Regions from separate parts of the Exiguobacterium sp. s150 genome, predicted to be linked through region 1. Evidence: predicted binding sites of a transcription regulator. Region 1 holds the regulator's gene; the other holds the start of a gene.
What was found. Region 1 encodes LexA, which represses DNA repair genes until DNA is damaged. Its sites were predicted from a motif close to CGAACATATGTTCG; they were not measured.
Positions count from the first base shown of each region.

Region 2: uvrB (excinuclease ABC subunit UvrB) is a predicted target of LexA. The motif match lies at 3,682-3,695, and genes of this name have one in related genera.

Region 1 covers NZ_JACSMC010000005.1:96,985-102,524, reverse strand. The annotation lists gene tkt (transketolase) at 1-271, opposite strand, end outside; gene KNP76_RS04750 (DUF896 domain-containing protein) at 470-703, opposite strand; gene KNP76_RS04745 (YneB family resolvase-like protein) at 764-1,408, opposite strand; gene KNP76_RS04740 (hypothetical protein) at 1,481-1,714, opposite strand; gene lexA (transcriptional repressor LexA) at 1,919-2,539, shown strand; gene KNP76_RS04730 (metal-binding protein) at 2,539-2,979, shown strand; gene glnA (type I glutamate--ammonia ligase) at 3,070-4,410, opposite strand; gene KNP76_RS04720 (MerR family transcriptional regulator) at 4,457-4,861, opposite strand; gene KNP76_RS04715 (methionine gamma-lyase family protein) at 4,955-5,540, opposite strand, start outside.
Region 2 covers NZ_JACSMC010000002.1:88,494-94,033, reverse strand. The annotation lists gene uvrA (excinuclease ABC subunit UvrA) at 1-1,657, opposite strand, end outside; gene uvrB (excinuclease ABC subunit UvrB) at 1,658-3,628, opposite strand; gene KNP76_RS02070 (sulfite exporter TauE/SafE family protein) at 3,761-4,597, shown strand; gene KNP76_RS02065 (MIP/aquaporin family protein) at 4,716-5,423, shown strand; gene glpK (glycerol kinase GlpK) at 5,451-5,540, shown strand, end outside.

The sequences.
Region 1 (5,540 bases):
CGAGTGAAAGGTCGTAACCAGATAAGTGAAGGAGCGAGTACAAGAGCATCGAACCGTGTCCCGCTGAAAGCACGAACCGGTCGCGGTTGAACCAGTTCGGGTTTTTCGGGTTGTGACGCATCTTATCTGTCCAAAGCGTGAACGCCATCGGAGCCGCACCCATCGGCATACCCGGGTGACCAGAGTTCGCTTTTTGGACCGCATCAATCGAGAGCGTCCGAATCGAGTTAATCGCTAATAATTCTTTAGTAGTTGTTTCCACTAATTTCATCCTCTCTGTTGTTACAAAGTTTCTACCCGTCATATTTTAGCACACTCATTCGTGTGTCACAACTAATTAATTAGTATAACACATTGATTGAAATCGTTTACTTCCTTCGCTTTGTTTACCCGTCAATCGTCGAACCTTATCCTTGTTCGTGTATAACAAACATGCACATCCTATATGAAATAGGATGTGCATTCGAAGTCACTCGGAGCGTTGTCGATCTTGCTCTTCTTTTAGTTTTTGTGGCGTCACGTCGTTTCCTTCCGGATCGACCACCTTCATGCCCATCATCTGGGACTTGAACGATTGTCGGAACGCTTTCAAATATTGCTGACGAAGCGCTTGTTGCTCGTCCATCTCTTGTTGTGACAGACCGTCTGTCTTCGCTTTGTTGGCGAGGAAATTGATTCGTTCTAACTGTTCAGGTGCTAGCATCAGGCTCGCCCCCTCTCTACTGAATTTGTTCTTCTACTGTACAAAATCAGCGGCGAGGAATCAAGTTTTCAATCCTGAGACGTGCTCGAGGTAACGCCGGTTCACGGTCGCTTTCGACACTTCGTAACCGAACCCGCGCAACGTGGCCGCGATTTCGGCGAACGTCAGGCCTCGTTCGCGTAGCTGGACGATCTCCTCAATCGGCACTTTGATGCGGCTCCGACCGCCTTGGTCGTGGTGCTGAATGTTTCGCTGTGGGTTGAACCCGTTCGCGACGGCCCGGCGCATCCCGCGTGAGATTTTGGCGTTATGGATTTTCCGCTGATACTCCTCGACGACGCTCACAATCTCGAGCACCATCTTCTCGGCATCGGATACGATATATTCGTCTGGTGATTGCATCGTCAAGAGCCGAACGTCATGCTTCATGAGCGTGTGCAAAATCGCGATTTTAGCGTTCCCTCGCCCGAGACGGCTATCGTCGGTCACGAGGACGGCGTCGAGGTTCGAGGCGGATACGTGTTCGAGTAAGTCGAGGAGCCCGCCACGGTTCACTTCGTATCCGCTCTCTTGTTCGGTGATGACATCGACGACGTCGGCCTCGAGCCGACGCGCCATCCGCGTCAATTCGTCGACTTGGCGATCGAGAGACGTCTCTTGCGCCGCCTTGTTCGTCGATACGCGACAATAAATGACGACTCGCATCTCGTCACTCCCTTTCTTTCCATTCCCTTTCTACGATACACAGGAACGGGGTCGTTTCGCAAACAGAAACGATTATTCCGAGGCGAACCAGGTCGTCTTCCGTTCATTCTTTTCAGCCCGTTCAGCGATGATTCGCGCTTCAAGCGTCTCCGCTTCCGTCTTGGCGACTTCCGCCTCGATACTGCGCGTGTCTTCGACGGCTGGTGCCGCCACCTCGACTTGTCTCATTTCGCCGACCATATAAAATGCGAACATCCCTAATACCAACATCCCGACTAAGATGATTCCATTCACTGTATCTCTCATTATATTTCGCCTCCGTATCATAGGAATACACGTTCCCAAGAACGTTTGTTCGTTTATCTGTTCTCATCATAAAACAGGAACTTCTGTTCGGTCAAGCTAAAAAAACGAACGAATGTTTGTGCGCTCATGTGTTCTATGTTAAACTTAGACCATAAAGAATAGGATGCGTTCGCAGGATATTCGACATAATCGAGGTGACTTCCATTGAAAAAAATGTCAGCAAGACAACAACAGATACTTGATTTTATAAAAGACGAGGTCCGTGCCAAAGGTTATCCGCCTTCGGTCCGTGAAATCGGCGAAGCCGTCGGTTTGGCATCAAGCTCGACCGTCCACGGTCATTTGGACCGTCTTGAAAAGCGCGGCCTTATCCGCCGTGACAAGACGAAACCGCGGGCAATCGAGATTTTGAGCGATGACACGGTCGTCATCGAAGACCACGACGCCGTCACGTACGTCCCGGTCATCGGGAAAGTCACGGCCGGTACACCGATCACTGCAATCGAGAACGTGGAAGAACATTTCCCGCTCCCGACACACATGGTCGGCGCCGATAACGTCTACATGCTTTCTGTCTCAGGAGATTCGATGGTGAACGCCGGAATCTTAGATGGAGACCGGGTGCTCGTGCGTCAACAAAGCACAGCCGACAATGGAGAGATTGTCGTCGCGATGACCGACGAAGGCGAGGCGACCGTCAAACGCATCTATAAAGAAGCTTCGAAAATCAGACTACAACCAGAGAACGACGAGCTCGAGGCGATGTATTTTGATAACGTGTCGATTTTAGGGAAGGTCATCGGTGTATACCGGACGATTCATTAATGGCGAGTGGTAAGACGCATACGCGTACGAATTTCGTGGCAATCGGAGCTTTAGCGATTGCCACGCCTTTTATTGAACTCGATGTCCCGCTCGCCCTCCTTCTCGGCGCGATCGTCGGGACGCTCTGGCTCTCCCCGGACCTCGATTTGAAATCGGACGCCTATTTCCGTTGGGGGCCGCTCCGTGGATTTTGGTTGCCTTACGTGAAACTCATACCGCACCGGTCGTTGTTTTCGCACTTACCGGTACTGAGCGACTTGATTCGCGTCATCTATCTCGGCTTCCCGCTTGTCATTCTGCTCACGTTCACGCCGTACGAGACGGCGGCGATCGCCTGGCTCGACGAGTTCGGCTTGTCGTTCTTCCTCGGGCTCACGTTCGCGACGACGTTACATACGACGCTCGACTATACGTCCACGTTTTTCAAACGTGCGTTCTAATCAGGACGTCTCCACTCGGGGACGTCCTTTTAAACGCGCAAAAAAGCGCCCGTGCTTTCCGAAGAAGGCACGAGCGCTTTTTTGCTTGGATTAGTAGAGCGTCATATACTGATCGCGTTCCCACTCCGTCACTTGCATACGGAACATGTCCCACTCGATCTCTTTCAATTCGAGGAAGTGTTCGCCGATATGCTCGCCGAGTGAGTCCATGACGACTTTGTCGCCACGAAGTACTTCGAGTGCGTCGAAGAGCGTCGCTGGAAGATCATCGATTCCGTTCGCGACACGCTCAGGCTTGTCCATCACGTAGATGTTGCTGTCGATCGGTTTTGGAGCAACCAAATCTTTCTCGATTCCGTCGAGGCCTGAAGCCAAGAGTGACGAGAGCGCGAGGTACGGGTTCGCCGCCGGGTCGACCGAACGTACTTCGATACGCGTCGAGAGGCCACGGGCCGCCGGGACACGAACGAGTGGTGAACGGTTGCGGGCGCTCCACGCTACGTAGCAAGGCGCTTCGTAACCTGGGACGAGACGCTTATACGAGTTGACCGTCGGGTTACAGATGGCCGTGAACGCACGAGCGTGCTCGAGGATTCCCGCCGTGAAGGCGCGGGCCGTGTCTGAAAGCTCCATTTCGCCGTTCGGATCGTAGAAGACGTTCGTGTCGCCTTTGAAGAGCGACATGTTCGCGTGCATCCCTGAACCGTTGACGCCAAAGAGCGGCTTCGGCATGAATGTCGCGTGAAGACCGTACTTCGCCGCAATCGTCTTGACGACGAGCTTGAACGTTTGGATGTTATCGGCTGTCGTCACGGCATCCGCATATTTGAAGTCGATCTCGTGTTGCCCTGGTGCGACTTCGTGGTGTGACGCTTCGATTTCAAAGCCCATGTTCTCAAGCTCGATGACGATCTCTTTACGGCAGTTCTCACCGAGGTCGACCGGCGCCAAGTCGAAGTAGCCGCCTTGGTCGTTCAATTCGAGCGTCGGTTGACCGTTCAAATCCTTTTTGAAGAGGAAGAACTCTGGCTCAGGACCGACGTTGAACGCCGTGAAGCCAAGCTTTTGCATGTGCTCAAGGTTGCGTTTGAGCGTACCGCGCGGGTCACCGCTGAACGGTGTGCCGTCTGGGTTATAAATATCACAAATCAAGCGGGCGACTTTTCCGCTGCCATCTGTCCACGGGAAGACAACCCACGTGTTAAGGTCTGGATAAAGGTACATGTCTGACTCCTCGATGCGGACGAAACCTTCGATTGAAGAACCGTCGAACATCATCTTGTTGTCGAGGGCTTTGTCCAATTGGCTGATTGGCACCTCGACGTTTTTGATTGTTCCGAGGATGTCTGTGAATTGAAGACGAATAAAGCGTACGTCCTCTTCTTGTGCGATCCGTTTAATGTCTTCTTTTGTGAACGTTTTTCTGGCCATGGTGAAATGTCCCCTCTCACATTGTGTAATGGTTGATGTGTTGCCGTCAGCGATAAAAGCGCGAAAGCTCACCTTGGATGAGCGATGTCTTATTGAAGCGTCCGGCTTCTTGCAGTTGTGTCTTTAACAGTTGATGCAATTCTTTTTCCGAGATTTTCGGCGCATCACTGACCGGTGCCGGTGCGGCGGAAGCTTCCGCCTCTTTCGGCTCTTCATTGTCCAACATGTGGCGAATCGCCGCCAAGTTGAACCCTTGGTCGATGAAGTCCTTGATCGCGAGTAGACGTTCGACATCATTGAAGGAATAAAGTCGTCGTTTCGATTCCGTCCGACTAGGCGAAATCAGACCCTGTTCTTCATAATACCGAATCTGCCTACCTGTCAGTTGCGTTAAATCTTGGACGATTCCAATCGGAAACAACGGGTTGGAGCGACGAAATTGATCGGCCATCCCTTACTCCTCCTTTGCTGTCTTACACTGTGAGAATAATACATGACACTTTTCCTGTCAAGCGATGTTAAGAAAGTTAACATGACATTTCGGTTACAATGCAGTTGTGAGTTTAGTCTGGTCAAACGTGACGAGTCCTTTCGTGCGTAACTGGCTCAAGGCGAGCATCAATGCGACCTTGACATGCGCATACGTCAAGCCGCCTTGAACGTAAGCCGTATACGGTGCGCGGAGCGGTCCATCGGCTGATAGCTCGATCGACGACCCTTGGATGAACGTCCCGGCCGCCATGATGACGTCATCCTCATAGCCTGGCATATACGCCGGCACCGGGAGCGCATGCGCGTTCACGGGCGAGGCCATCTGGATGCTTTGGCAGAAAGCGATCATCTTGTCGCGGTCTCGGAACGTCACCGATTGAATCAAATCGGTCCGACGCTCGGCGTGGTGCGGCGTCGTCTCGAAACCGAGCAACGCGAGCAGGCTTGCTGACAGATGCGCCCCTTTCAAGGCCTGGGCGACCGTGTGCGGGGCCATATAGAAGCCTTGGTACATCTCTTGGAGCGAATAGAGCGACGGGCCGGCCTCGCTGCCGATACCAGGGGTCGTCATTCGGAACGAACAACGTTCCACGAGTTCACGTGTCCCGGCGATATAGCCGCCCGTCTTCGCGAGCCCA
Region 2 (5,540 bases), on a different contig from region 1:
CTTCGTCGTGTTCGACGACGATGAGCGTGTTGCCGATATCGCGCATCTGTTTGAGCGTCGCGATCAAGCGGTCGTTGTCACGCTGGTGTAGCCCGATGGACGGCTCGTCCAAGACGTACAAGACGCCTGTGAGGCGCGACCCGATTTGCGTGGCGAGTCGAATCCGTTGCGCCTCGCCGCCCGAGAGCGTCCCGGCTGCCCGTGACAGCGTCAAATAGTCGAGTCCGACGTTGTTCAAGAAGCTGAGCCGCTCACAAATCTCTTGCAAGATGAGGCGGGCGATGGCGAGGTCTTTCTCGCTAATCTCGCTCGTGATGGTATCGAACAAGTTGATCGCATTGACGACCGACAACTCCGTCACTTGCCCGATATGGTGGCCCGTGATTTTCACGGCGAGCGTCTCTTCTTTCAACCGATACCCGTTACACGTCGGACACGCATGGGTTGCCATGTACATTTCCATCTGTTCACGGATATAATCGGACGTCGTCTCTTTATAGCGACGCTCGATGTTACGGAGCACCCCTTCAAAGAAAATCGTGTTCGTCCGAACTTGACCGAAATCGTTCTCATAGCGGAACAAGAACGATTCTTGATCGGTCCCTTTCAAGACGAGGTCTTGGTCTCGCTTTGATAACCGCTCGAACGGGACGTCCATGTCGATGTCAAAATGATGACACATCGCCGCAAGCAGTTGCGGATAATATTGTGAGCTCGTCGGCTGCCACGCGGCGACCGCGCCTTCCTTCAACGTCTTCGTCGCGTCCGGGATGACGAGTTCCGGGTCGACGTCGAGTTTCGTCCCGAGTCCGTCACACGTCGGGCATGCGCCGAACGGTGAGTTGAACGAGAACATGCGCGGTTCGAGTTCCCCGATCGAGAAGCCGCAAATCGGACAGGCGTGATGCTCGCTGAAGAGGAGCTCCGTCCCGTCCATCTTGTCGATGATGGCCCGGCCGTCCGCGAGGCGGAGCGCCGTCTCGAGCGAATCGGCGAGCCGTCCTTCGACGTCAGGTCGGACGACGAGACGGTCGACGACGACTTCAATCGAATGTTTCTTGTTCTTGTCGAGCTCGATTTCGTCGGTCAGTTCGATCGTTTCCCCGTTGACGCGGACACGGACGAACCCTTCTTTCTTGAGCGAGTCGAACACTTTCACATGCGTCCCTTTTCGTCCGGAGACGATCGGGGCGAGAATTTGCAGGCGCGTCTTCTCCGGTAGCTCCATCACTTGGTCGACCATTTGCGAGATCGTCTGGCTCGAGATCTCGATGCCGTGGTTCGGACAGACCGGTTTCCCGATCCGGGCGAACAAGAGCCGTAAGTAGTCGTAAATCTCCGTCACCGTCCCGACGGTCGAGCGCGGGTTCCGGCTCGTCGTCTTCTGGTCAATCGAGATGGCCGGACTGAGACCCTCGATCGTGTCGACGTCCGGTTTGTCCATCTGCCCAAGGAACTGCCTTGCATACGCGGACAAGCTCTCGACGTAACGGCGCTGTCCTTCCGCATAGATCGTGTCGAAGGCAAGCGAAGACTTCCCGGAACCGGACAGACCCGTCAAGACGACGAGTTGGTCCCGAGGAATCTCAATATCAATGTTTTTCAAGTTGTTGACGCGCGCCCCTTTGATGACAATCGCATTTTTCTTCTCAGCCATTTAACTCCCTACCTTCAACTCCAAGATTAAGTCACGCAATTCGGCCGCCCGCTCGAACTGGAGGTCGCGGGCCGCTTGTTTCATTTCTTCTTCTAGTTTGGCGATTGCCGCCTCGCGCTCGGCCGGCTTCATCGAGCTGAGCGACTCGAGCACTTCCTCCTCGGCATCGACCGTCGCACGGATGACACCGCGCACTTCTTTTCGAATCGTCTTCGGGGTGATGCCGTGTTCTTTGTTATACGCCAATTGGATCGTCCGCCGTCGATCGGTCTCCTCGATGGCTCGTTTCATCGAGTCGGTCATCTTATCGGCGAACAAGATGACGTGCCCGTTCGCGTTACGCGCCGCCCGGCCAATCGTCTGGATGAGCGAGCGGTCCGAACGGAGGAACCCTTCCTTATCGGCGTCAAGGATCGTGACGAGACTCACTTCCGGGATGTCGAGCCCTTCCCGGAGCAAGTTGATTCCGACGAGGACGTCATACTTGCCGAGACGGAGGTCGCGGATGATCTCGATCCGTTCGAGCGTCTTGATTTCCGAGTGCATGTAGTTGACCTTGATGCCCGCCTCGCGGAGATAGTCGGACAAGTCCTCGGCCATCTTTTTTGTGAGCGTCGTCACGAGGACACGTTCGTCCCGTTTGATGCGCTCGCGGATTTGGTCCATCAAGTAGTCAATTTGCCCTTTGATCGGATGAATCTCAATCGTCGGGTCGATGAGACCCGTCGGACGGATAATCTGTTCGACCATGTGCGGCGTATGTTCGAGCTCATACGGACCCGGCGTCGCCGAAATGAAGATCGCCTGGCTCAACTTCTTCTCGAACTCCTCGAACTTGAGCGGACGGTTGTCTTTCGCCGACGGCAAACGGAAGCCGTGGTCGACGAGCACTTGTTTTCGCGCCTGGTCGCCGTTGTACATCCCGCGCACTTGCGGGAGCGTCACGTGCGACTCGTCGGCGACGAGCAGAAAGTCTTTCGGGAAGTAGTCGATGAGCGTGTACGGTGTCGCGCCCTCGGGCATCAGGTTCAAGTGCCGGGAATAGTTCTCGATCCCGGAACAGTAACCCATCTCGCGCATCATCTCGAGGTCGTAGTTCGTCCGTTGTTCGAGCCGTTGCGCCTCGAGCAGCTTTCCTTCCTCGCGGAACTTCTCGAGCTGCTCCTCAAGTTCGGCCTCGATGTTAACGATCGCTTTTTGTAACTTCTCGTCACGTGTGACGAAGTGGGACGCCGGGAAGATGGCGACGTGCTCGCGGTCGGCGATAATCTCGCCCGTGAGCGGGTCCATCTCGCGAATCCGGTCAATCTCGTCACCGAAAAACTCGACGCGCATACAATGCTCGTCACGCGACGCCGGGAAGATTTCGACGACGTCGCCGCGGACACGGAACCGTCCGCGCTGGAAATCGATGTCGTTCCGTTCATATTGGATGTCAATCAGCTTCCGAAGCATCTCATCGCGGCCCATCTCTTTCCCGACCCGGAGGCTAAGGACAAGGCTCCGATATTCTTCCGGGTTACCGAGGCCGTAGATGCACGACACCGAGGCGACGATGATGACGTCGTCCCGTTCGAACAAGGCGGACGTGGCCGAGTGACGCAATTTATCGATCTCATCGTTAATCGACGCGTCTTTCTCGATGAACGTGTCCGTCGACGGCACATACGCTTCCGGCTGATAGTAGTCGTAGTAGCTGACGAAGTACTCGACGGCGTTATTCGGGAAGAACTCTTTGAACTCCGAATAGAGCTGGCCGGCGAGCGTCTTGTTGTGGGCTAAGACGAGCGTCGGCTTCTTCACTTCTTGGATGACGTTCGAGACGGTGAACGTCTTGCCGGTGCCGGTCGCCCCGAGCAACGTCTGGTAGCGGTCGCCACGGTTGACGCCTTCGACGAGCTGTCGAATCGCTTCCGGTTGGTCACCTCCCGGCGTATATTCCGATTGTAATGCGAACGGGATCGATTCCATGATGATTCCTCACTTTCTGTTCCTACATAATTGATTTGATTATAGCACATACACGAACAAATATTCGCTTCTGACATGTCGCCCATTCCGTTATGATAAAGGATGAATCTATGTAGAAACGAGTTGGTCGACATGTGGTCTCTCCTCTTCATCCCGCTCGGCGCCGTCGTCGGCGCCTTGTCCGGGTTCTTCGGCATCGGCGGCGGGGTCATCATCGTCCCGGTGCTGTTGTTCAGCGGTTATACGGCGGCCGAGGCGGTCGCGACGTCTCTGCTCTTCGTCGTCGGCACGAGCCTCGCCGGTGCGAAGCGGCATACGTCGCTCGGCAACGTCTCCTGGACGACCGGGCTCCTCATCGGACTGACTGGTGCCGTGACGGCCCAACTGTCGAGCCGGCTCGTCCTCGCCTTCTCCGGTACGAGTGATTGGCTGCTGAACGTGTTCTATCTCGCTATCCTATCTTATTTTGCCGTTACGCTCTTAAAGAAAACATCGAAACGCCGACCGAAAGAAAACACGACCGTCGCCGCGGGTGTCATCGGGGCGATCGCCGGGCTGTTGTCTGCGCTCCTCGGCATCGGCGGCGGCTTCATCATCGTCCCGCTCCTCGTCAGCTGGCTCGGCTACTCGACGCACCGGGCTGTCGGGACGAGCCTCGCCGCCGTCTTGTTCATCGCGTTCGGAGGACTCGTCAGCTATTTGCCGTCGCTCACGCTCGACTTCCTTGTCCCGGCCGCGCTCATCCTCGGCGCGTTCATCGGAGCCCCGCTCGGCGCGACGGTGACGAGCCGTTATCGTGAGAAAGAGATTTCACGCCGCCTCGCCTTGTTGTATGGCGTGGTCATCGTCTCGATCACACTCGACTTGATGACGCAACTTTGGATGCCGTTCACGTATATAAGTCTAGGCGTCCTTTTCGTTTTTATCGTCGGTATCACCGCCGATTTCATCGGGCGTTTTACCAAGTGAAAGCCACTTTGAAAATAAAAAAGTGGTTTTTTTGAATATCTTTGTTTTGAAGCGCTTTCATTCGGGGGATATAATGAAGTGGTAAGTCAAAATTTAATATGGGAAAGGGGAGTATCACATGTCAGCATTCGTCAGCGAAATTATTGGTACAATGCTACTCATCTTGCTCGGTAACGGTGTCGTCGCCGGCGTCGTCCTCCGTCATTCGAAAGCGGAGAACGCAGGTTGGGTCGTCATCACGTTCGGTTGGGGCTTCGCCGTTATGATCGGGGTATACGCAGCCGGAATCTACGGAGGGGCGCACTTGAACCCTGCCGTCACGGTCGGGCTCGCGACAGCAGGCTCATTCCCTTGGGCTGATGTGCCAGCCTACATCTTGGCACAGTTTATCGGGGCGTTCATCGGGGCCGTCCTCGTGTTCGTGCACTACAAACCGCACTATGATGTGACCGACGATCCGGGTGCCAAACTGGCCACCTTCTCGACCGCACCAGGGATTCGTAGCACGCCGTTCAACTTGATCGGGGAAATCATTGGTACGTTCGTTCTCGTCTTCGGAATTTTGTCATTCGGGGCCAACACGTTCACGGACGGCTTGAATCCGCTCATCGTCGGTTTCCTCGTTGTCTCGATCGGTCTCTCACTTGGTGGTACAACGGGATATGCGATCAACCCGGCACGTGACCTCGGTCCGCGGATTGCGCATGCGATACTCCCGATCAAAGGGAAAGGGACGTCAGATTGGGGCTACTCTTGGATCCCGGTCGTCGGACCGATCATCGGGGCCGTCATCGCCGCCCTCGTCTATGGCATTCTCGTCCCATAATCACAACTTCTAAGGAGGCACTATTTCATGGATAAAGAAAAACGTTATATTTTAGCACTTGACCAAGGCACGACAAGCTCACGCGCCATCATCTTCGACCACGACGGTAAAATCGTC